2 regions of the Virgibacillus kekensis genome follow, and region 2 is predicted to be linked to the other one. Evidence: riboswitches for the same ligand, from Rfam matches in the RefSeq annotation. Region 2 holds a riboswitch; the other holds the start of a gene.

Region 1 (10,381 bases), on a different contig from region 2:
GGCATAACATCAGCTCGTTTCAAGAAAAGTTTTTAGTCTGGGCAAAAGTGTTTCTATAAAAAGAATACATGAAAATATCAATTCAGACAACCTCCAAACAAAAAGAAAGAGAACCAGCTTAATTGCCAGTTCCCCTTTGTGTATTTTACAAGCCACATTTAAGCTGTGCTCCACAGCTTGTACATGTGTTACAGCCACCGATATCTTCAATGCTTCCTTCACGGCATACCGGACAGGTATCACCGACTTCGGAACCAATGGTAACATTGGTTTTATCCAGTTCTTGTATTGTATCCATCAGAACAACTTTTGGTTTCTCTTCCTCTTCCTCAAACAGTTCGGTTTGCTCACCGAATGAATTCTCTTCTGCTTTCAGTGTCAATACCTGCGAATCACGGCTTCCGTCCACATAAACCGTTCCGCCTTTTGCCCCGCCATTATAGAGGCGACGGTAAACACTTTCCACCTGATCAACAGAATAACCACGTGGGGCATTAACTGTCTTAGAAATGGAGCTGTCTACCCAGCGCTGAATAACACATTGAGTATCCGCATGTGCTTCAGGTGAAAGGTCCATTGCTGTTACAAAGAAGTCCGGAAGATTTTCAGGATTGGCATCCGGGTTGCGATCGAGGTATTCCTGAACAATATCCGCTTTAACTTCAATAAACTTCCCTAATCTTCCGCTCCTGTAGTAGGAGAAGGAGAAGTATGGTTCTAAACCTGTTGAAACTCCAACCATTGTACCTGTGCTTCCTGTAGGAGCAACAGTCAATAAATGCGAATTACGGATTCCATATTCAAGAATATCCAATTTGATATCTTCAGGCATCTTCTTCATATAACCAGTGTTAATAAACGCTTCCCGAAGTTCTCTCGTCTCTTCTTCTGTATCACCTATAAGAAATGGAAAACTTCCTTTTTCTTTGGCTAATTCAATTGACTCACGATAGGCAGTGGTCGCAATCGTTTCAAACACCTTGTCCACGAGGTCATTACCTTCATTTGAACCATAAGGTGTTGCACAATAGATGAGAAGATCATGCATTCCCATAACACCAAGACCTACACGGCGCTCACCAAGTGCCTGCTTTTTATTCTCTTCAAGAAAATATGGTGTTGCATCGATTACGTTATCCTGCATACGAACACCGGTTTTTACGGTTTGCTTTAATTTATCAAAATTAACCGTTTTTGTATCTTTGTCTGCCATCTCGGCCAGATTAACTGCGGCCAAATTGCAGACTGAATAAGGTGCAAGTGGTTGTTCTCCACATGGATTTGTTGCAACTACCTGGTCGCCATATGCTTTGGCGTTAGTCATCTCATTTGCATTATCAATATAGAAGATACCTGGTTCAGCCGAGTAAGTTGCACAAATATTAATCAGATTCCACAGCTCTTTTGCTTTAATACGACGATATACACGCACGCCATAACCCATTTCTTCCCATTTGCGTACGTCGCCGATTTTATCCCAGTTCTCGTTGTACTCTTTCATTTCTTCTTGGGTATAGTTTTCTACATCCGGAAAACGAAGTTCATACATATCATCATTTTCTATGGCTTCCATCAGTTCTTTTGTAATACAGACCGAAATATTTGCACCTGTCAAAAACTCTGGGTTATGAACGGAGTAAGTTCCGCCTGTTCGCAGTTTGTCTTCTGCTTCACGAATAGCAGCATCCGTGAAACCACCCTGCCCCGGGATACTCCGATAATTCAAGATGCCCTGATACAGATCTGCCTCTGTCTCAGTCAGTGGTGTAAACTTCAGTTTCTCCTGGGCAAGACGTTTAATCTGCTCATCTTCGGTATTCTCTATCAAATAACGTAGAATTCTAGGGTTCTGCATTTTTGAAATGATAAATTCAATAATATCCGGATGAGAATCCACCAACATTATCATTTGTGCCAATTTGTTATGCTGTCTCGTTACGACAGCTCTTCAGGTCACCCTGAAGTTCAGACCATATCTTACACAGTAAGTCTGTGTCCCCGCGCTTCGAAATCACTTGATTTCTACTCTACTCACTTCCGTCAATGACGTGTTTTCGATGGTCGTTGAACCTTCTCCTGTACGGAGCTTGGCTGCTGATTGTCTTTATCCCCCTGTTGTTTTTACGCCTTCACGCTTACCGTTTCCGGTTACGTTGTGGCCAACAGGTCATTAAAGAGTTCCCAGCAATTCACGAGGTTTATTTATAGACGAGGCACGCTTTTTACCACGTCTTGAACCGCCTTGCTCAACCAGATGGGTCAGCTTTGCAATATCATCAAGCCAGGATACTGAACCTGACGACTTACCATTTACTCCTCGGGCAAGTGTGTTTCTTGGTCTCAGCGTTGAGCCGTTCGTACCTACACCACCACCACGTGACATAATCTCCATAACCTGTTTACGATGGTCGGAAATCCCTTCACGCGAATCCTTAATATAAGGCATCACATAGCAGTTAAAATACGTAACGTCTGTGTCAGCTCCTGCACCATACAAGACACGGCCAGCCGGGATGAAGTTAAGACTCCTTAGTTCATCATTAAACTTTTGGAACCATTCCTGTTGTTTTTCCTTGGTAGTTTCTACTGCAGAAAGACCTGTGGCATTTCGCTTAGCTATCTGCTCATAAAAGACTTCCAACGGCTTGTCTATTACATCAAGTGAGCGGTTTACAACTCCTGTGTCGGCCTCTTCTTCTTTGTCCAAAACAGATACGAACTCTGAATCTACCTGAATCTCGGCTTCTTTGTTATCCCAGTTAATAGACTTAACAATACCAAGCCCTCGAGCTGGGAACTTCGGGTCCGCCTTCACGGTCAGGACGACAAAGTCGCCCTCTTTCAATGTTTTCTTTTCAGTGTCTTTAAAGGCGTAACGGTCCAGCATAACCAACCTTGATACGCCTTTATGTGTTAATTTCATGTCATTTGTAATTGGGTGAACCTGGGGGAATGCTTTGATATCTTCATTAAGTGCATCCACGTTAATATGGTTCTTTGTTTCAACAGCAATCGACATTTTTTGATCGCTCCTTTACATATTAATTTGTTATACTTAACATATCATAATAGATATATTAAAAACAATATATAGTGCTTTAAATTTTAAATAATACTATATATTGATATCTTTCCAAACTGTCAATCATCAGATGTCCTTAAAATATAAAGATAATGAGAGCATATTAAAGAATACATCAAAAAAACCAGTTGTCATTGCCTTTTTTGATTTTTCGTCGACAATTTACGAAACAACCCAACAAAATGCGACATATCAGCATTTTTACTATCCGTCTTTTTGTTCTAGCCATATTTAACTGCTATCATAAAAAAATACTTTGAAAAAAGATCTAAATCCACATATAATAGAGTAGACTATAATGTTGAATTACGGGGGATATAGAATGGAATTTTTAGTAATAGCACTTGTTCTTCTGGTTGGTTTCGGAGTTTTTCGTTACTTCAGACAAAAAAACGTGGTAACCATACTGACCGAGGATCAGTTTCGGGAAGGCTACCGTAAAGCACAGTTAATTGATGTTCGTGAACCTCAGGAATTTAAGAATGGTCATATTCTTGGGGCTAGAAATATACCAGTTACCCAAATGAAGCAGCGGCTTATTGAAATACGTAAAGATAAACCGGTATACCTGTATTGCGCGAATGGTACCAGAGCTGCAAGAGCTGCTCAGCTACTTCATAAAAAGGGGTATGAGGACATCAATCAGTTAAAAGGCGGATTTAAGAAATGGAACGGGAAAGTAAAACAAGGATGAGGTTTTTAGCCTCATCCTTGTTTTTTTATTAACCTTAATATTATTAGACTTCCGGAGTATATCGCAGGACTGGTTTACGTGCAGCGGTTGTTTCATCCATCCGCTTCATCACCGTATTGTGTGGCGCTTCCTGAACAATTTCCGGATTATCTTTTGCTTCATTTGAAATGGCAATCATTGTATCTATGAAACCATCAAGAGTTTCTTTTGATTCCGTTTCAGTCGGTTCGACCATTAATGCTTCCTCCACATTCAATGGGAAGTAGATTGTTGGTGGGTGATAGCCAAAGTCAAGTAGGCGTTTTGCAATATCCAGTGTTCTAACTCCCAGTTTCTTCTGTTTCTTGCCTGACAGTACAAACTCATGCTTGCAATGCTGGTCATATGGCAGTACATATTCGCTTTCCAGCTTACGCATCATGTAGTTGGCATTCAGTACGGCATACTCACTAACTTTTTTCAGCCCTTCGGCGCCCATTGTACGGATATAGGTATATGCACGAAGGTTAATACCGAAGTTTCCGTAATACGGTTTCACCCGGCCAATTGACTGTGGACGATCATAATTAAATTGGTACATACCGTCTTTCTTTATTAATACAGGCTTTGGCAAATATGGAGCCAGTTCATCTGATACCCCAACAGGTCCGGAACCAGGTCCACCTCCACCGTGTGGGCCGGTAAAAGTCTTATGCAGATTCAGGTGTACTACATCAAATCCCATATCGCCTGGACGAGTATAACCCATAATTGCATTCAAGTTTGCACCGTCATAATACAGCTTTCCACCTGCTTCATGGACAATTTCTGCCATCTCAAGGATTTCTGTCTCAAAAAGACCAAGTGTATTAGGATTTGTCAGCATTAATGCTGCAGTATCTTCCCCAACAACCCGCTTCAAATCCTCGAGATCAACGATTCCCTTTTCGTTGGATTTTACGGTAACTGCATCAAAACCTGCCACTGTCGCAGATGCTGGATTAGTTCCGTGCGCGGAGTCAGGCACGATTACTTTCGTACGGTTATAATCACCGTTTGCTTCATGAAAAGCGCGGATCATCATCAATCCAGTCCATTCACCTTGCGCTCCAGCAGCCGGTTGAAGAGAAACCTCTTGCATTCCGGTAATTTCTTTCAATGAGGACTGCAAGTCATAAAGCATCTCCATTGCTCCCTGTACACTCTTAGGATGCTGAAGGGGATGAATGTGGCTGAATCCCTCGAATCTGGCCACGTCTTCATTGATTTTTGGGTTATATTTCATTGTACAGGACCCCAGCGGATAAAACCCTGAATCCACACCATAATTTCTTCGTGATAAAGCGGTGTAATGGCGCATAATTTCGAGTTCACTTACTTCCGGTAAATCTGGAGCTTCTTTGCGAATAAAGGAATCGTCAAATTCATTGTCCAAATCCACTTCAGGTACATCAAGTTCCGGCAGACTATAGCTTGTTCTTCCTTCTTTACTCCGTTCAAAAATTAATGGAAAATCTGTATTAGCCATGGATGATATCCCCCAATTCATTGACAAAAGTATCAATCTCTTCTTTTGTCCGGATTTCTGTTACCGCCACTAGCATATTACCTTTCAATTCGGGATAATCTTGAGCCAAATCGTATCCTCCAATTATACCCTTATCAAGAAGTTTTTCATTAACTTCATTAATATCCTGATCTAGTCCGACAACTATCTCGTTGAAAAATTGCCCATCCGCAGTTACTTTGAAACCTGCTTTTTCAAATTGCTGCTTCGCATATCGAGCTTTCTGCATGTTTAGTTCAGCCATTTTTTTGAGACCGTTCTTGCCAATTGAACTCATGGCAACCGAGCTTGCCAGTGCGTTTAACGCCTGGTTGGAACAAATATTTGATGTCGCTTTATCACGACGGATATGCTGCTCTCTAGCCTGCAGTGTCAGTACAAAGCCTCGCTGTCCATCCTCATCGGTAGTTTGTCCGACAAGCCGCCCTGGCACTTTACGCATCAATTTCGACGTGGTGGCAAAATAACCACAATGTGGACCGCCGAATTGAGCTGGAATTCCAAATACTTGTGTATCACCAACCACAATATCTGCTCCAAATTCGCCAGGTGGGGTCAGGTAGCCAAGTGCGAGCGGATTGCTGGATACGATAAACATTGTTTTTTTCTGGGTGCGAATAATATCATTCACTTCATTTAATGGTTCGATTTGACCAAAGAAGTTCGGGTACTGCATAACAACGCCTGCAGTGTTTTCGTCAAGTTCATCAGCCAGTTGGTTCAAATCTGTCCGGCCATTATGCTGATCGATTTCCACGATTTCCAAATCCGGCCCTTTTGCATATGAATGGATCACTGCCCTTGATTCCGGATGAACTGCTTTTGAAACTAAAACCTTTTTGCGCTTTGTCTGCCCGGCACTTAAAGTAACAGCCTCAGCGAGCGCCGTTCCGCCATCATACATGGAGGAATTCGCTACCCCCATTCCGGTTAATTCAGAAATCATTGTTTGGAATTCAAAGATTGCCTGAAGTTCACCCTGAGAAATCTCAGGCTGATATGGCGTGTATGCTGTATAAAACTCTGATCGGGATATAACATGATCGACGACTGAGGGGATAAAATGATCGTATACCCCAGCCCCGAGAAATGAACTATACTCTATTAAATTGGCATTTTTCTTTGCAAGTCTGGCAAGCTCCTTCTTAAGCTGCTGTTCATTTGCAGGCTTTTTAAGGTTAAGCTCCCCTTTAAAACGAACTTTTTCCGGAATATCTGAAAATAATGCATCAGTCGACTCAACACCGATAGTATTCAGCATATCCTGTTTGTCGGCATCCGTCATTGGCAAATAACGAAATTCCATGTAAACCCCTCCTTATTTATCCGCGTTTGTAAAATGGTGTTTCCACTACTTTTGCTTTCAATCTGCGCTTACGTACCTGTACTTCAAGTTCTGTTCCGAGATCGGTATACTCACTATCCAGAATAGCAAGGCCCACATTTTTATTTAATGTTGGTGATTGTGTGCCAGTTGTAACAAAGCCGATTTCACGGTCACCAGCAAAAACTGAATATCCAGTTCTCGGAATACCCTTATCAATCATTTCGATTCCTGCAAGCTTACGTGAAGGACCGTTTTCAGCCTGCTCTTTCAGTTTTTCCTTACCAATAAAGTCGGATTCTTTTTTCAATTTAACCGCGAATTTCATTCCGGCTTCTATTGGTGATATGTCTTTTGAAATCTCCTGTCCATATAGAGGAAGTTTCGCCTCAAAACGAAGGGTATCACGGGCCCCAAGCCCTATAGGCTCCACTCCTTCAGGTGCTCCAGCTTCAAGAATAAGATTCCAAAGGTCTCTGCCACTGTTGGAAGAAATATAGATTTCGAATCCATCCTCACCAGTATACCCGGTTCTGGAAACAATCGCCGGATTATCAATAGAATTAAAATAAACCGGATTTTCGAATCGGAAAAACTTAACTTCATTTAAGTTCGTTTCCGTAAGTTTTTGCAAAATAGTTTGTGCTTTCGGTCCCTGCAGCGCGAGTTGAACATAATCAGGTGATACATTTTCGATTACTGCCCCAGTATCATTATTTTTTTTCAACCATTCAAAGTCTTTCTCGGTGTTTGCTGCATTGACTACAAGTAAATAATAGTTCTCCTCAATCATGTAAACAATCAAATCATCGACGGTGCCACCATCTTCATAGCACATAAATGTGTACTGGGCCCGTTTTGGGGTTAGCTTGGAAATATCATTGGTCATGACCTTTTGCAAAAACGCTTCACTGTCGAACCCTTTAACAATAATTTCACCCATATGGGATACATCGAATAATCCAGCTTTTGTCCGGGTTACCTCATGTTCATGCTTAATCCCTTTAAACTGAACAGGTAAATACCATCCGCCAAAATCGATTGTTTTGCCGCCTGATTTTTCATACTCAGGAAACAATGGCGTCCTCTTCAATTCACTCATTCCATCCACTCCCCTATTATTTTTTTACATAAAAATAGAGATTCCTCTGACTATCCAGGGAAATCTCTGTCCTACAACCAGAAAGTTGCGTGCCTCGGAAAACGCATCCATTTCCCTGAAAGCACTTGCTTCGTTGGTGGTTTACTAGCCGTAAACACTCTCCAGAGTTGCGTCCTACAAGAGTCTTTTTGCCTGAGAGATTCACTCCAAGTTTGCTCCTTCGGCGTTACTATTAAAAGTAAGCTCTCCCCTTGTATTCATTCGCATAATTAAATTTTAAGTATTGGATATACTATATACCGTAAGTCCGGAAAAATCTCCACTATTATACAGTCACATTATATCATAGGAAACATTGTAAAAATAGCTATAATTATTACTAATTAAAAAGGAAGTTTGTTATGGACCAGATAGAACTGCAGAAAGATTCCGGGTTTATTGATGAACTGGAAGTAAAACTTGAAAATGATGAGCCTCTTTCTTCGTGGGAGCTTTTTAGAATGGCATACGAGGCAGAGCAGACAACAATGGCTCCGACATTTGAAGGATTAAAAGCGTTGGATTACCTTCCCCATATGGAGTTTCTTGACCACCAGATAGACTCTGCCAAACAGGTTGTCGAAGAAATGAGCGGGAGAGCAATCCTCGCCGACGAGGTAGGTCTCGGAAAGACCATTGAAGCTGGTCTTATCTTAAAAGAATATATGCTGCGTGGCCTGGTAAGGAAAGCACTCATTCTGGTTCCTGCTTCACTTGTGAACCAGTGGGCGAAAGAACTTAATGGGAAATTTTTCATTCCTGCTATTGCGCACCGTAAAAACTATGGCTGGGACCAGTGTGATGTGATGATAACATCTATCGACACGGCAAAACGCTCACCACACAAGGAACAAATTCAGGAAATTGACTATGATTTTATTTTAATAGACGAGGCCCATAAACTTAAGAATCATAAAACCAAAAACTTTGCGTTCGTACGTTCGCTTAAGAAAAAATACTGCCTGCTTCTAACAGCTACACCTGTACAGAATCAGTTGGTGGAAATATTTAATCTGGTATCTATTTTGAAGCCAGGCCATCTGGGAGACTTTGATTCATTTCTGGATCGCTTTGGAAAAGACCGTAAAAGAATTAAACAGGATGCCTATCTGAAACAGCTTGTTCAAAAAGTGATGATTCGTAATACCCGAAACAGCACACAAATGGACACAATTAAGCGGAATATTGAATCAATCTGGATTGAATTTACCGATCAGGAAAAGGACGTATATACTCAGCTTGAGAGCATGACTGCTGCTTTCCCTGCCTTTTCCAAAATAACGTTGCTACGTGAATTGTGTTCTTCCAAAGAGGCATGTTTCCTGTCACTCCAAAAAATGGCAACCGATGAAGCCAGGGTTGAATTTATCAAACCAATCGCTGAAAAGCTCGGACAGCTCCCCTCAAATTCGAAAGCAGAAAAAGTTCTTGAACTTATTAAGCGGATAGGTGATGAAAAAGTAATTATTTTTACGGAATACCGAGCTACACAACTTTATCTGCAATGGTATCTGAAAGAAAATGGTATATCGTCTGTACCATTCCGGGGCGGGTTCAAAAAAGGGAAAAAGGACTGGATGAAACAGCTTTTTGAAAATCATGCCCAGGTTCTGATTGCAACCGAAGCTGGTGGCGAAGGAATTAACCTCCAATTCTGCAACCATCTTATAAATTACGATTTACCATGGAACCCGATGCGTCTTGAACAACGGATTGGAAGAATCCACAGATATGGACAAAAGAATGATGTTTTTATTTATAATCTGGCAATCCATGGGACGGTTGAGGAACATATTATGACGCTACTTTACGAAAAGATAAATTTATTTGAGCAAGTAATTGGGCAATTGGACCAGATACTCGATGAGTTGAATATTTCCGATATTGAATCCGAAATCAAAAACATTTTTAATGAGTCGTCATCGGCAGGTGAAACCAGAATAAAACTCGATAACCTCTCCTCTATTATTAAAATGACACAGGATCAGGCTGAACAGGAGGAAGAACGATATGGCAATTAGTAATTTGAATGAATTCCTGGAAAGCTACTTCACAGCGCATAATTGTGACATTATCGAGAACAATGAAGGGGTACTGAAAATCCAGCTTAACGAAAAAATGGACCGTGCTCTTATGAACCGGCCTTTTTACTGGCATTATGTAAAAAGTATGGGAAACCCGGGTCAGCCCATGCAATTGACCCTTATCACCGCCCCTGAAAAACGGGATGGCAAGAATGAGTGGATCCATTTTGGCAGTCCCCGTCTGCAGCAAATTCTTGGACATCTGAGAAATCATGAGAAGTTCACCCGCTTATTTGAGCAGGTGGTTGCTAATCATAATGTACCTTTATTCCCATGGCTTGTGACAAATGTGAAAATTAGCTATCAGGGAAAACAAAAACGAGATGAAATTATTTCAATCGGACTGCATCTTGTTAATGGATCCATGCGGATAGAAATGATGGACCGGCTGAAGGAGAAATCACTTCAGCTGGCAATCTCTGATTATTGTTATACAATCTCTCCGATCATCAAACTTAAAAGTGGATTCAAACGAATAGAAGGAGTTTTGGATAGCTACATCAATAATCA
Region 2 (10,381 bases):
TCTTTCGGGTCAGAAAGGTCACTATTATCCGTTGGCAGCGGATCACGTGTTGGATGATGTCCCAGCACGACGACGTTATTGATGGACGGATCCGTCGCTGCATCATTCAGTGATTTTTTTAATTCGATAAGCTGATCAAAATCACTCGTCCGAAAACTTCCTGTTGATGAGTCCAGCAAAATTAATCTTGTACCTTTATGGTCAAAGGTATAACGATTTTCTTTAAATACATTCAGGAAATTCTCTAGATTTCCAGGACCTGCAATTTCATGATTTCCTGGTGTATAGTATATAGGAATGCTATCTCCAACTTCTTCTTCCAATACTTGTTTGGCAAAAGAGAAGTCCTCTTTCCACGCTGTATCGACGAGATCGCCGTTGATGACCAGAAAATCAGGGTTTTGCTCGACAATTTGCCTTAATGCTTTACGTGCCATTTCTACTTGTCTACTAGTAGGGTTCTTGGCAACAAATTGAGTGTCAGACAAAACAGCAAACTTATAACGTTCTTTTCCAATCACTTCATTCTGCATGATGATCGGGTCTCTTTCCACCGAAGCTTGTTCAGGCATTTCGATTGATGGTGGTACTTCCACCATTAGATCATCAAAAATGAGCTGGCCGGTATACTGATTATTCGGGTTCGTTTCGACCGGATAAATCCGCCATAATTTCGCTGGATACTGGATCCCATCAGGCAGCGAGGTTTCTACGTATTTCCATCCTGTCCAGTCCACTTTATCGGCTAAGCTCAACGTATAGTTCGTACCTGTCGCGTCCTCAATTACCGTGCGCAGCCATGCCCCGTTCCCATCACCGTGAACCCACATACCGATCTTTAGCACATCACCAGGGAGTTCAATGTTCGGGGAAGCCTGTAAATATGCTGCACGGGTAGCGGTTGTTGTTGTAAAGTCATAACTAAGCTGAAGCCCGTTTCCATCTCTGCCTGGGACCACGTCCATCGACACCCCAACATTCCAAGGATATCTCGTAGAAGTCCATCCTTCTGCACTTTCTAATCCAGAAACCTTTTTCGTTTCCAACCCAATCGTGACTGGCAAATGGGTTACTTTCTCTTGTACGGTTACTTTGATTGTTGTTGACCCACCATCTTTCAGGGGCTCAACAGAAAAACCGCCTGCTTTATTTTCTGTAATCTCTATAATAGATTTATCATATTCGAGTGTAATATCTCGTACTTCTATTGGTGCGGAATAACCATCTTCGTCATAACCAGTAACAGAAAACATACCTTTTCTTCCCATTTCCATACTTAAATAGGATTCAGTTGTTTCTATTCGGTCCAGTTTACCAAGAACGGTGATTTCCTGCGTACCTTTTGACGAATTCACTTGCGCTTCGGCTACCGCCTGACCTGGTTTCTTGGCATAAAAAACACCATTTTCATCAAAAGAACCAACATCGGACGGAAGCGCCTGCCAGCTTATTCCTTCTATGTCTACAGGTGAATAATTTTCATCATAACCAAGCCCAATAAAACTTCTGCTCAAACCGGGAAAAACTCGATTACTGTATTCTGAATCGATTACAGTCTCGACAGTAAAGTTTGTCAATTCCCCGCTGCCGTCGTCCACAAAAATTCCAATTCCATTTGGCACCGGCCGCTGTGAACCGTCGGAAGGATTATTGACAACTTTGGCATCCTCATAACCCGGTGTACGAGCTACCATTGTCGACGAGCCACCGCCATCGATATTCAATGCTTTGTTTGCACCATATTCCTTCATTAATTCCGCCAATTCTTTGTATGTCATTCCACGACTTTCCACCGAGCGTCCATCAACTAAAGCTAGAATCATTGTTTTCCCATCTTCTGAAAAGCCGACTCCCGTTCGTGGTGCCGTGGTACTGTCATTTAAGTTTGCAACAGGTTCCCCGTTTTCAACGAGTTTCACATTTCCGCCTACCGCAAAATCCATTAACGTATCTTCGTCAATTTTAGGTGCATAGGAAACCGACACCTTATCCCCTACAGCAAGCTCCTTTAACTTGTCTGCTCCAGCTTCACGGCCTACTAAGACATAAGTATTTTCCGCGATCGTTCCTTGTCCGACTTGATCGGAGACCTCAATTACCTTCCCTTCACTAACCGTTACTTCATAGACAGAACTTCCGCCGTCCGGACGTGCTTCGTCACCCCAAACTGATGTATAAAGACCAATTCCATTCGCAGAAATACCCGACTGATTCATTGCCGATAACTGAACATCACCGGCAGGCAAATCGACCGTTCCTTCGAGATAAATATTCGTTATTTCTCCCCAACCCTGCTTGTTAACTCCAGCGGTCAACGTATGCGATCCTTGTGGTCCTTTAATTATTTCCCCATCTTGAATCATTGTTCCCAAAGGAGCATTCGTATCATTAATATCAAAAAAGTCTCCATTCACACCGCCTACTGCACCTAGCTTGTTTGCCATTTCCGATAATGGCTTAGCATCAGTGACTACACCCGGATAAAGTAAATCTGCGGACACCGATTCTTCGGAAAGATCAATCGTCATAACCTGTCCATTCAACCAGCCTCGTGCATCAAACCGTTCAAAACTACTTAGCTTAATCCCAGGTCCTATCGTAGTCGTGTGTTCATTCGCAAGCAGCGTCTTTCCCGACGGACCAACCGTAACAATCGGTTCCGTACGATCCGATGACCCACTCCGAACCTCTGGCACAGGATTTGACTGCGCATTTACTTGAACGGATGGACCAAACGCAGCCATGATTACATTGGCAGCTAAGAAAATACCCAACCAGCGTTTTCTTTTGATATAAATCTCCCCTTTCTATTACTATTCGATTACATTCTAGCAAACGAATGTTAAAAAATTGCTCGATTTTTGTGAATTTTCGCAGGAAGAAAGTATCATTTTTACGCTAAGTGTTTGGTCCTAGTTATTGATAGAAACAGCACTCATTAATTCACGCACACCAAATTTTTGACAGGTCAAGCAGCTCCTCTATATTGTATAATTATAAAAAATGATACTAGCGAATGACTGCTGTGGGAGAGAACGTTGGACGTCACCGAAGGGGCAAATCTTTGAAAAGATGAATCTCTCAGGTAAAAAGACCACCGCAGGACGCTTCTCTGGAGAACGTTTCACACACCCACGGGGTAACCTTCTAAATTAGGTAAAACTCTCAGGTACAAGGACAGAGATACTTACTTAATGATAGGAGGGATTGTATGGTTTGGGATGTATTGAACATGATTGGGACCATTGCCTTTGCGGCGAGTGGGGCAGTGGTTGCGCTGGAGGTAAAATACGACATTATCGGCGCTTATGTATTAGGTTTAATTACTGCCTTTGGTGGCGGTGCTATCAGGAACCTTTTTACCGGCATTCCTATCACAGAATTATGGCAACAAACCTCGCTTTTTATTGCTGCTCTTATCACCATAAGTTTCGTCATCTTATTGTCGAATAAAGCAGTTGATCTTTTAACAAAATGGAATATTTTTGACTCGGTTGGGTTGTCAGCATTTGCTGTTCAGGGAGCAATGTATGCACAATCAATTGACTTACCGCTATTTGCTGTTATGTTTTCAGCTGCGATAACCGGAGCAGGCGGCGGTATTATTCGGGATGTGCTAGCGCAGAAGAAGCCAATTGTTTTACGGCAGGATGTCTATCTATTATGGGCTCTCTTTGCAGGATTCATTATAGGCATGGATTTGTTATCAGAGTCCTATCAATTCTATATTCTTTTCGCTATCATTTTACTATTACGGGGGATTTCACAAAGATACGGCTGGAGTTTACCTACTAGAACAATTCAACAACCACAAAAAAATTAAAATCATATCCTGATTTATACATTCTCTATACACGAAAGGCTCACTTCAGTGTGAGCTTTTTATGTGTCTATTTTCGAATCGTTATTTAGTTAATCTTCCCCTCTTTTCTAAAACTACATGATTTATTTCAAGACGCAGACATAAACCCCTCTACTTTAATGTTAAAATAGAGGGGGAAAAGGTAAATACCAGCCGACCGAATGATGCTATCAGTCAACTTAATAATACGTAATTATTAGCTATTCTTATTAACTGATGCATTATAAATCGATTGAACCGCTTCTCTTAATGCTGCGTTAAATTCATCTTCAGTCTGGTTTACATTCAGGTTTTCACTTAATGCCCTGGAGAAACTAGCAATTAAGCCATCGTTCTTTTTTAATTTTGCGTTTGCTTCATCTCTGGAATAGCCCCCTGATAAAGCCACTACACGAATAACCTGGGGATGATCGATGAGCTCTTTATAAAGATTTTCCTTGGTAGGAATGCTAAGTTTCAACATCACTAGTTCATTATCGTTTAATTGATCCAGATGTTTTTTGATTTCTTGCTTTAAAATTTCCTCTGATTTTTCTTTATCGGAACTATGAATATTAACTTCCGGCTCAATAATTGGAACCAGCCCTGCATCGATTATTTTTTTACCGATTTCGAATTGCTGATCAACCACTTCTTTAATTCCATCCTGATTTGCTTCTTTAATTACCGAGCGCATCTTTGTACCGAACATACCGCGCTGGTTGGCTCTTTCCAGTTTCTCATCAAGATCATCGATTGGCTTCATTTTTTGTACACCATTGGAAAGCTCAGCAAGCCCTTTATCCACTTTAAGGAATGGTACGACTCCTTTTTCCTCAGCTAAGTAATCTCCGGTATACTTTTCCTCGATTTTACGATCCATCGTTTGCTCAAATAGAATGGCTCCGAGAATATACTCCGAATCAAATGCTGGAGCAGTAATAATACGAGTTCGCATTTCATGGACAAGATCGAACATTTCTTCCTCGGTGGAATATTCGTCTTCTGATACTCCATATGCTGCAAGCGCCTTTGGTGTACTTCCACCACTCTGGTCAAGCGCTGCGATAAAACCTTTTCCGTCTCTCATTTTTTCTAAGTGTTTTTCCTGCATTCATCTCACTCCTTAAAAGTAGTTAGACTCCATTGCATTATTTACATTTTCATTGTAACACTCAAGAGGAAATATATTTATTGATGGGCATTCGGATACCTCTACTTTTTTAAGGTGCCGTATTGAATGTGGTTTAGTCCTATAATTTATTGTAAACTGAAATAACATGAGTAAAGAAATAAGGAGGAACAAGCATGACAAAAAGTAATAAAGAATTGTCATCAGAACAACGTGAAGAATTACTCAAAGCATTAAAAGCTCGTTTTGAAAAAAACATGAATCGACATGAAGGTCTTGAGTGGAATGAGATCCAGGCAAAGCTGGATAATAATACTGAAAAACTATGGTCGCTTAATGAAATGGAAAGCACTGGCGGTGAACCAGATGTCGTTGGTTATGATGAAAAGAATGACGCATACATTTTTTATGATTGTTCAGCGCAAAGTCCTAAAGGTCGCAGAAGTGTTTGTTACGACCGTGAGGCACTAGAGTCAAGAAAAAAACATAAACCTGAAAATAACGCTGTTGATATGGCTGCTGACATGGGCATTGAGCTTTTAACGGAAGAACAATACCGAGAGATGCAAAAACTTGGAGATTTCGACACTAAAACATCTAGCTGGGTGGAAACACCCTCCAATATCAGAGAACTAGGTGGGGCCATCTTTTGTGATCGTCGCTACGACACTGTCTTTGTGTACCACAATGGAGCAGAGTCCTATTATTCTGCGAGAGGCTTCCGTGGCTCGTTAAGGGTCTGATTATTTCAAGCTAAAAATCCCAAATTTAAAGGTTACTATTCATAATACTTTATGTTTGGGGTTTTTTGTGCAATGCCGCCTATGAAAATGGGGACATTTTAATCAACCTGTCTAACCAAACCTTTCAATCAAGGGGGTTATAACTCCTCCTGCATCGGTCGTTTTTCCTTAAGAGAAATTACCCCTATCAAGCCAATTATAGAAAAAATAACAGGAGTGATGAATCCATAGTAATATCCTTCACTAATACTTCCCGACACAACCTGAAAGTGATCGAGTACTTTTCCAAAAATGCTCGGAAGCAATATGGCACTTAGAAACCCACCCGTGTTCGCAAACCCGGAGACAATGCCAGCTTCTTTTATAGGAAACGATTGACGGACAGCAGCGAATGTTAAGGCATTCGCGCCATATGCAAGACCAATAATGAAGAAAAGCACTGTTAACAAGCGAAACGGAGGATTCCCATTAAATAAAAGAAAGACTGACCAGGTCAATAATAAAATGAGGTGAACAACAATATACGGCTTTTTAATTGTTTTTAACCGACTGGAAATCCAACCGGCTAAAGGAGCGCCAATAAGTGCCCCAATCAGCCCAAGCATAATAAGCTGACTAGCAGCCGAGCGTGTCATTCCGTATACATTCATTCCATAGGGTACTCCCCACGAACTGATAAATCCCACATACGTTCCGACAATCCCAAAGTGACAAAAGAATAAAGCCCATGCCTGCCGTTTTGAAAATATTCTCCGCAGTAAAGCCCAAGTTTTTTCGCGTTGTATTTCTCTTTTTATAAATATCGGTTGCTTTGTTTTTCGTATGAGGACAATGTAAAGGAAAATACCACACAAGCATAAAAGTAGTCCCGCTGAAAAAAATGCTGAGCGCCAACCGAGGAGGTCAATCAATAAGGAGAATGGGACGGTTGCCAAAAGGTAACCAAGATTCCCCATCATTGCCGCTACACCAATTAAACGCGTGAATTCCCTGGCATTAAACCATTGGCCCAGGATTAACACCATATTGACCCAAATAGTCGCATCCCCCACACCCGTCAAAGCTCTGGCAAAAAATAATACAAATTCATGCGTGCTGAAACTATAAATAATCGTACCTATACCTGTAAGGATTGCACCACTTATCAGAAAAAAATTTGGCCCATAACGGTCAGCCAAAAGGCCCATCGGGATTTGCAAACCAGTATATACAAAAAATTGGATACTTGTAAGTAACCCAATTGTTGTTGCTGTTACATTAAAATCCAGCATGATTTGTTCGGTGATCAATCCAGGCGCAGTACGCTGACTCGACATTAATAAGTAAGTTAACAATACCGCAGCGAAGACAACCCACCTAAACCGGCTATATTGATTATCCAATCATACCTACCCCTATAACGCATTTACTTATGTATATGGTTGGTTGTAGCGGTAAGTACCGTTGTTTTTTGAGCGCAAAAGCGAATTATTTGGTTACTTTATTCCCTATCCCCTAACTAATACCACCACACCCCATTCTTAAAGTTATCAATGTCCTTTTTATGGCTAAAATCATCCAGATAATCGGTCGATTTTGAATAGCAGATATAAGAATATTTTAGTCCGCTGGTGACAATCTAAAAAAGGAATATCAATTTTGGGCCATATGGGGGAGAATATCTTATTTGTTTTCCAATTAAAAAAAGCCGCATAAACAAAAGATAGGAGTTATTCTAAAATGAAAAAACCTCTCGTTGTTTTATACATATCACTGGCACTCCTTACATGTCTTATTTTGATGGGAGTATTCATACCTGAATCGTTAGAGAGGATTACCAGCAGCACACAAAGTTTTATTACCAACACTTTTGGCTGGTATTATTTAGGAATAGTATCGGTGTTCGTAATCGTACTAATTTATTTATTGGTAAGCCCAGTGGGCAAGATTAAGCTTGGGAAACAGGACGACAAGCCTGAGTTTTCACGTCCAACCTGGCTAGCTATGCTTTTTAGTGCTGGTGTTGGGATTGGATTGATTTTTTACGGTACATTTGAGCCAATTAGTCACTTTGCCATCAGCTCACCTACAGGGGAACTAGGCACTGAACAAGGGATCAAGGATGCAATGAGATTTACGTTCTTTCACTATGGTATTCATCCCTGGGCGATATATGGAAGTATTGCCTTAACTCTTGCTTACTTTACGTTTAGAAAAGGAGAACCAGGCTTAATCAGCAAGACATTACGACCACTGATCGGCAGACATGCAGACGGGGCTGTTGGTAGGGTAATTGATGTCGTGGCTGTCATTTCAACTGTTATGGGGGTGGCCACATCACTGGGATTTGGAGCCATGCAAATAAACGGTGGACTGTCTTATTTATTTGGAATACCAAGTAATATCATGACTCAAACGATGATTATTCTTGTGGTTACAGTCCTGTTTATGATATCAACACTAACTGGGATAGGCAAAGGTATTAAAATCTTAAGTAATTTTAATATGGGGCTTTCCGTGCTCCTTTTCTTTGTTGTACTTTTTCTCGGTCCTACCCTTTTCATCTTGAATTTATTTATGGATACCCTGGGGACATACTTTCATAATTTTATCCAAATGAGCTTTAGAAGTGCTCCGGTTAACGAAGAGACCCGAAGCTGGATTGACAGCTGGACAATCTTCTATTGGGCCTGGTGGATAGCCTGGTCGCCGTTTGTAGGGGTATTTATCGCGAGGGTATCCAAGGGTAGAACCATTCGTGAGTTTGTTTTGTACGTATTGCTCGCTCCGTCACTTATCAGTTTCCTGTGGTTTACGACTTTTGGAGGTGCAGCAATCTCAACAGAGTTATCCGGGGTATTATCCATATCAAAATTATTACCCGAGGAATCTCTTTTCGGATTATTGGAAAGTTATCCATTTAGTATTGGCTTTTCCATATTAGCTATCGTCATTATTGTTACATTCTTTGTTACTTCCGCCGACTCTGGTACGTTTGTTTTAGGAATGATGACAACAAACGGATCCCAAAATCCAACCAAGGGGATTAAGGTAACCTGGGGAATTATACTTTCCGTTACTGCACTTGCCCTACTCTATTCTGGTGGACTACTAGCTCTTCAAAATACTATGATTATTGCAGCACTTCCATTTTCGGTTATTTTGGGATTCATGGTATTTAGTTTGATTAAATCGTTACAGCAGGAGAAAAAAGAGATGGGGATTGGACAACTAAGATTCACTGAAAAAAAAGAAGATAACAAGTAAACGTGCCAAAAAAAGGGCAACCATCGGAAGGAACTCTTATAAATGGATTGAGGACTAGACATTAATATGTCCTAGCCCTCTATCTAATCCTTACTATTTCTTTTCCTCTTTCCCTGCTTCTTCTGCGAGTTGTTCAAATGACTTCACTTTGCCATGTGGATTTTTGGCATTCTTTCGAGCTCGCCAGTTTCGTTCTTTTTGTCCTTTTGAACGGCTCATAATTTTGTGACTCCTTTATTTTTTGTAAGGTACCATCATCAAAATTCCCATTGATCGGCTCGTCTTTGTTTTGCTTCTTCCTTTTTTGCCCGATTAGCCTGGGCACTTCCAACTTCTTTTGAAAACTCTGCATCACGCTTGCTGGAATCAAATCCATGCTTGTTCTTCTGATCAGCATCATTTTTCTTTGTTCGCTTTGCCATCCATATCCCTCCCTCCTTTTTTTAGTATGAGGAGGGGATGTGGAAATATGTGATTCATCGGTACGATCTTTAACAGTTCTCAAGTTGTACCATCTTGTCTTAATATGGTTGCACTGTGCTGCTACCTAAACAAATTTATATCAATTGCAACAAACAATACTAAAACGACCTTCAGGTAACAGCCCTTCTCTATTTCTTCCCCTGTCGATACAGCCTACTTTATATTTCTGGCACCTGTGGCAATTGCCATTGATTTCCGGATACCTTATACTTCTATTAACTAAAAAAAGAAATATATCGATAGGAAAGGTTGATTGAAATGAGTACAGAGCAATCTACGCACAAGGAAATTGCAGTTTCGTTCCTGCAGATGGTGGCGTCAGGGGAAGTTCAGGAAGCATACAAGCGCTACATAGGCCTTGATTTTCGTCACCACAACGCCTATTTTCCGGGCGATGCTGAGTCGCTCATGCGAGGGATGAAAGAAAGTGCGGTTGAAAGTCCAAACAAACAATTCGAGGTCAAGCTTGTTATCGAGGAAGAGGGAACGGTTGCTGTACACTCGCATGTAAAGCAGAATCCAGATGATCATGGAGGCGCAGTGGTACATATCTTCCGCTTCCAGGATGATCGCATCGTTGAAATGTGGGACATCGGGCAGCCTGTACCTGAAGATTCACCGAATGAGAATGGCATGTTTTAACTGTTAAACCGCCACTACATTTCAAAACCCCTACTTTCATTAAGTAGGGGCACTTTAATAAAGAGGTTACATTTTTACAATTGTTCTTCCACGCACATTTCCTTCCAAAATTTTGGCCAGCGTTTCGGGAAGTTTTTCTAAAGATATTTCATTTACTAGCTCGTCACTTAACACTGTTGGTTTTAAATCATCACCTAGCCGGTTCCATGCATCCAAGCGTTTATCCATCGGGCATTCAACCGAGTCAATCCCTAGCCAATTGATACCCCGTGAGATATAAGGAATTACGGTAGT

What was found. A riboswitch is a leader RNA that binds a small molecule or an ion and turns the genes downstream of it on or off. The one in region 2 is predicted to bind glycine.
Region 1: another riboswitch for glycine. It lies ahead of gcvT (glycine cleavage system aminomethyltransferase GcvT); the one in region 2 lies ahead of ACFO3D_RS17750 (trimeric intracellular cation channel family protein).

What each region holds. Positions count from the first base shown of each region.
Region 1 covers NZ_JBHSFU010000006.1:70,540-80,920, forward strand. The annotation lists gene mntR (transcriptional regulator MntR) at 1-5, opposite strand, end outside; partial or broken gene ACFO3D_RS11255 (vitamin B12-dependent ribonucleotide reductase) at 146-1,915, opposite strand; partial or broken gene ACFO3D_RS11260 (ribonucleotide reductase N-terminal alpha domain-containing protein) at 2,225-3,019, opposite strand; gene ACFO3D_RS11265 (rhodanese-like domain-containing protein) at 3,405-3,776, shown strand; gene gcvPB (aminomethyl-transferring glycine dehydrogenase subunit GcvPB) at 3,820-5,283, opposite strand; gene gcvPA (aminomethyl-transferring glycine dehydrogenase subunit GcvPA) at 5,276-6,628, opposite strand; gene gcvT (glycine cleavage system aminomethyltransferase GcvT) at 6,645-7,748, opposite strand; glycine riboswitch at 7,919-8,009, opposite strand; gene ACFO3D_RS11285 (DEAD/DEAH box helicase) at 8,150-9,808, shown strand; gene ACFO3D_RS11290 (YqhG family protein) at 9,798-10,381, shown strand, end outside.
Region 2 covers NZ_JBHSFU010000015.1:11,965-22,345, reverse strand. The annotation lists gene ACFO3D_RS17755 (phosphodiester glycosidase family protein) at 1-2,774, opposite strand, end outside; glycine riboswitch at 3,017-3,107, shown strand; glycine riboswitch at 3,110-3,184, shown strand; gene ACFO3D_RS17750 (trimeric intracellular cation channel family protein) at 3,212-3,823, shown strand; gene ACFO3D_RS17745 (fructose bisphosphate aldolase) at 4,059-4,955, opposite strand; gene ACFO3D_RS17740 (DUF4256 domain-containing protein) at 5,150-5,716, shown strand; gene ACFO3D_RS17735 (MFS transporter) at 5,854-7,098, opposite strand; gene ACFO3D_RS17730 (BCCT family transporter) at 7,436-8,962, shown strand; gene ACFO3D_RS17725 (DUF6254 family protein) at 9,056-9,181, opposite strand; gene ACFO3D_RS17720 (hypothetical protein) at 9,220-9,384, opposite strand; gene ACFO3D_RS17715 (nuclear transport factor 2 family protein) at 9,704-10,087, shown strand; gene ACFO3D_RS17710 (acrylyl-CoA reductase family protein) at 10,154-10,381, opposite strand, start outside.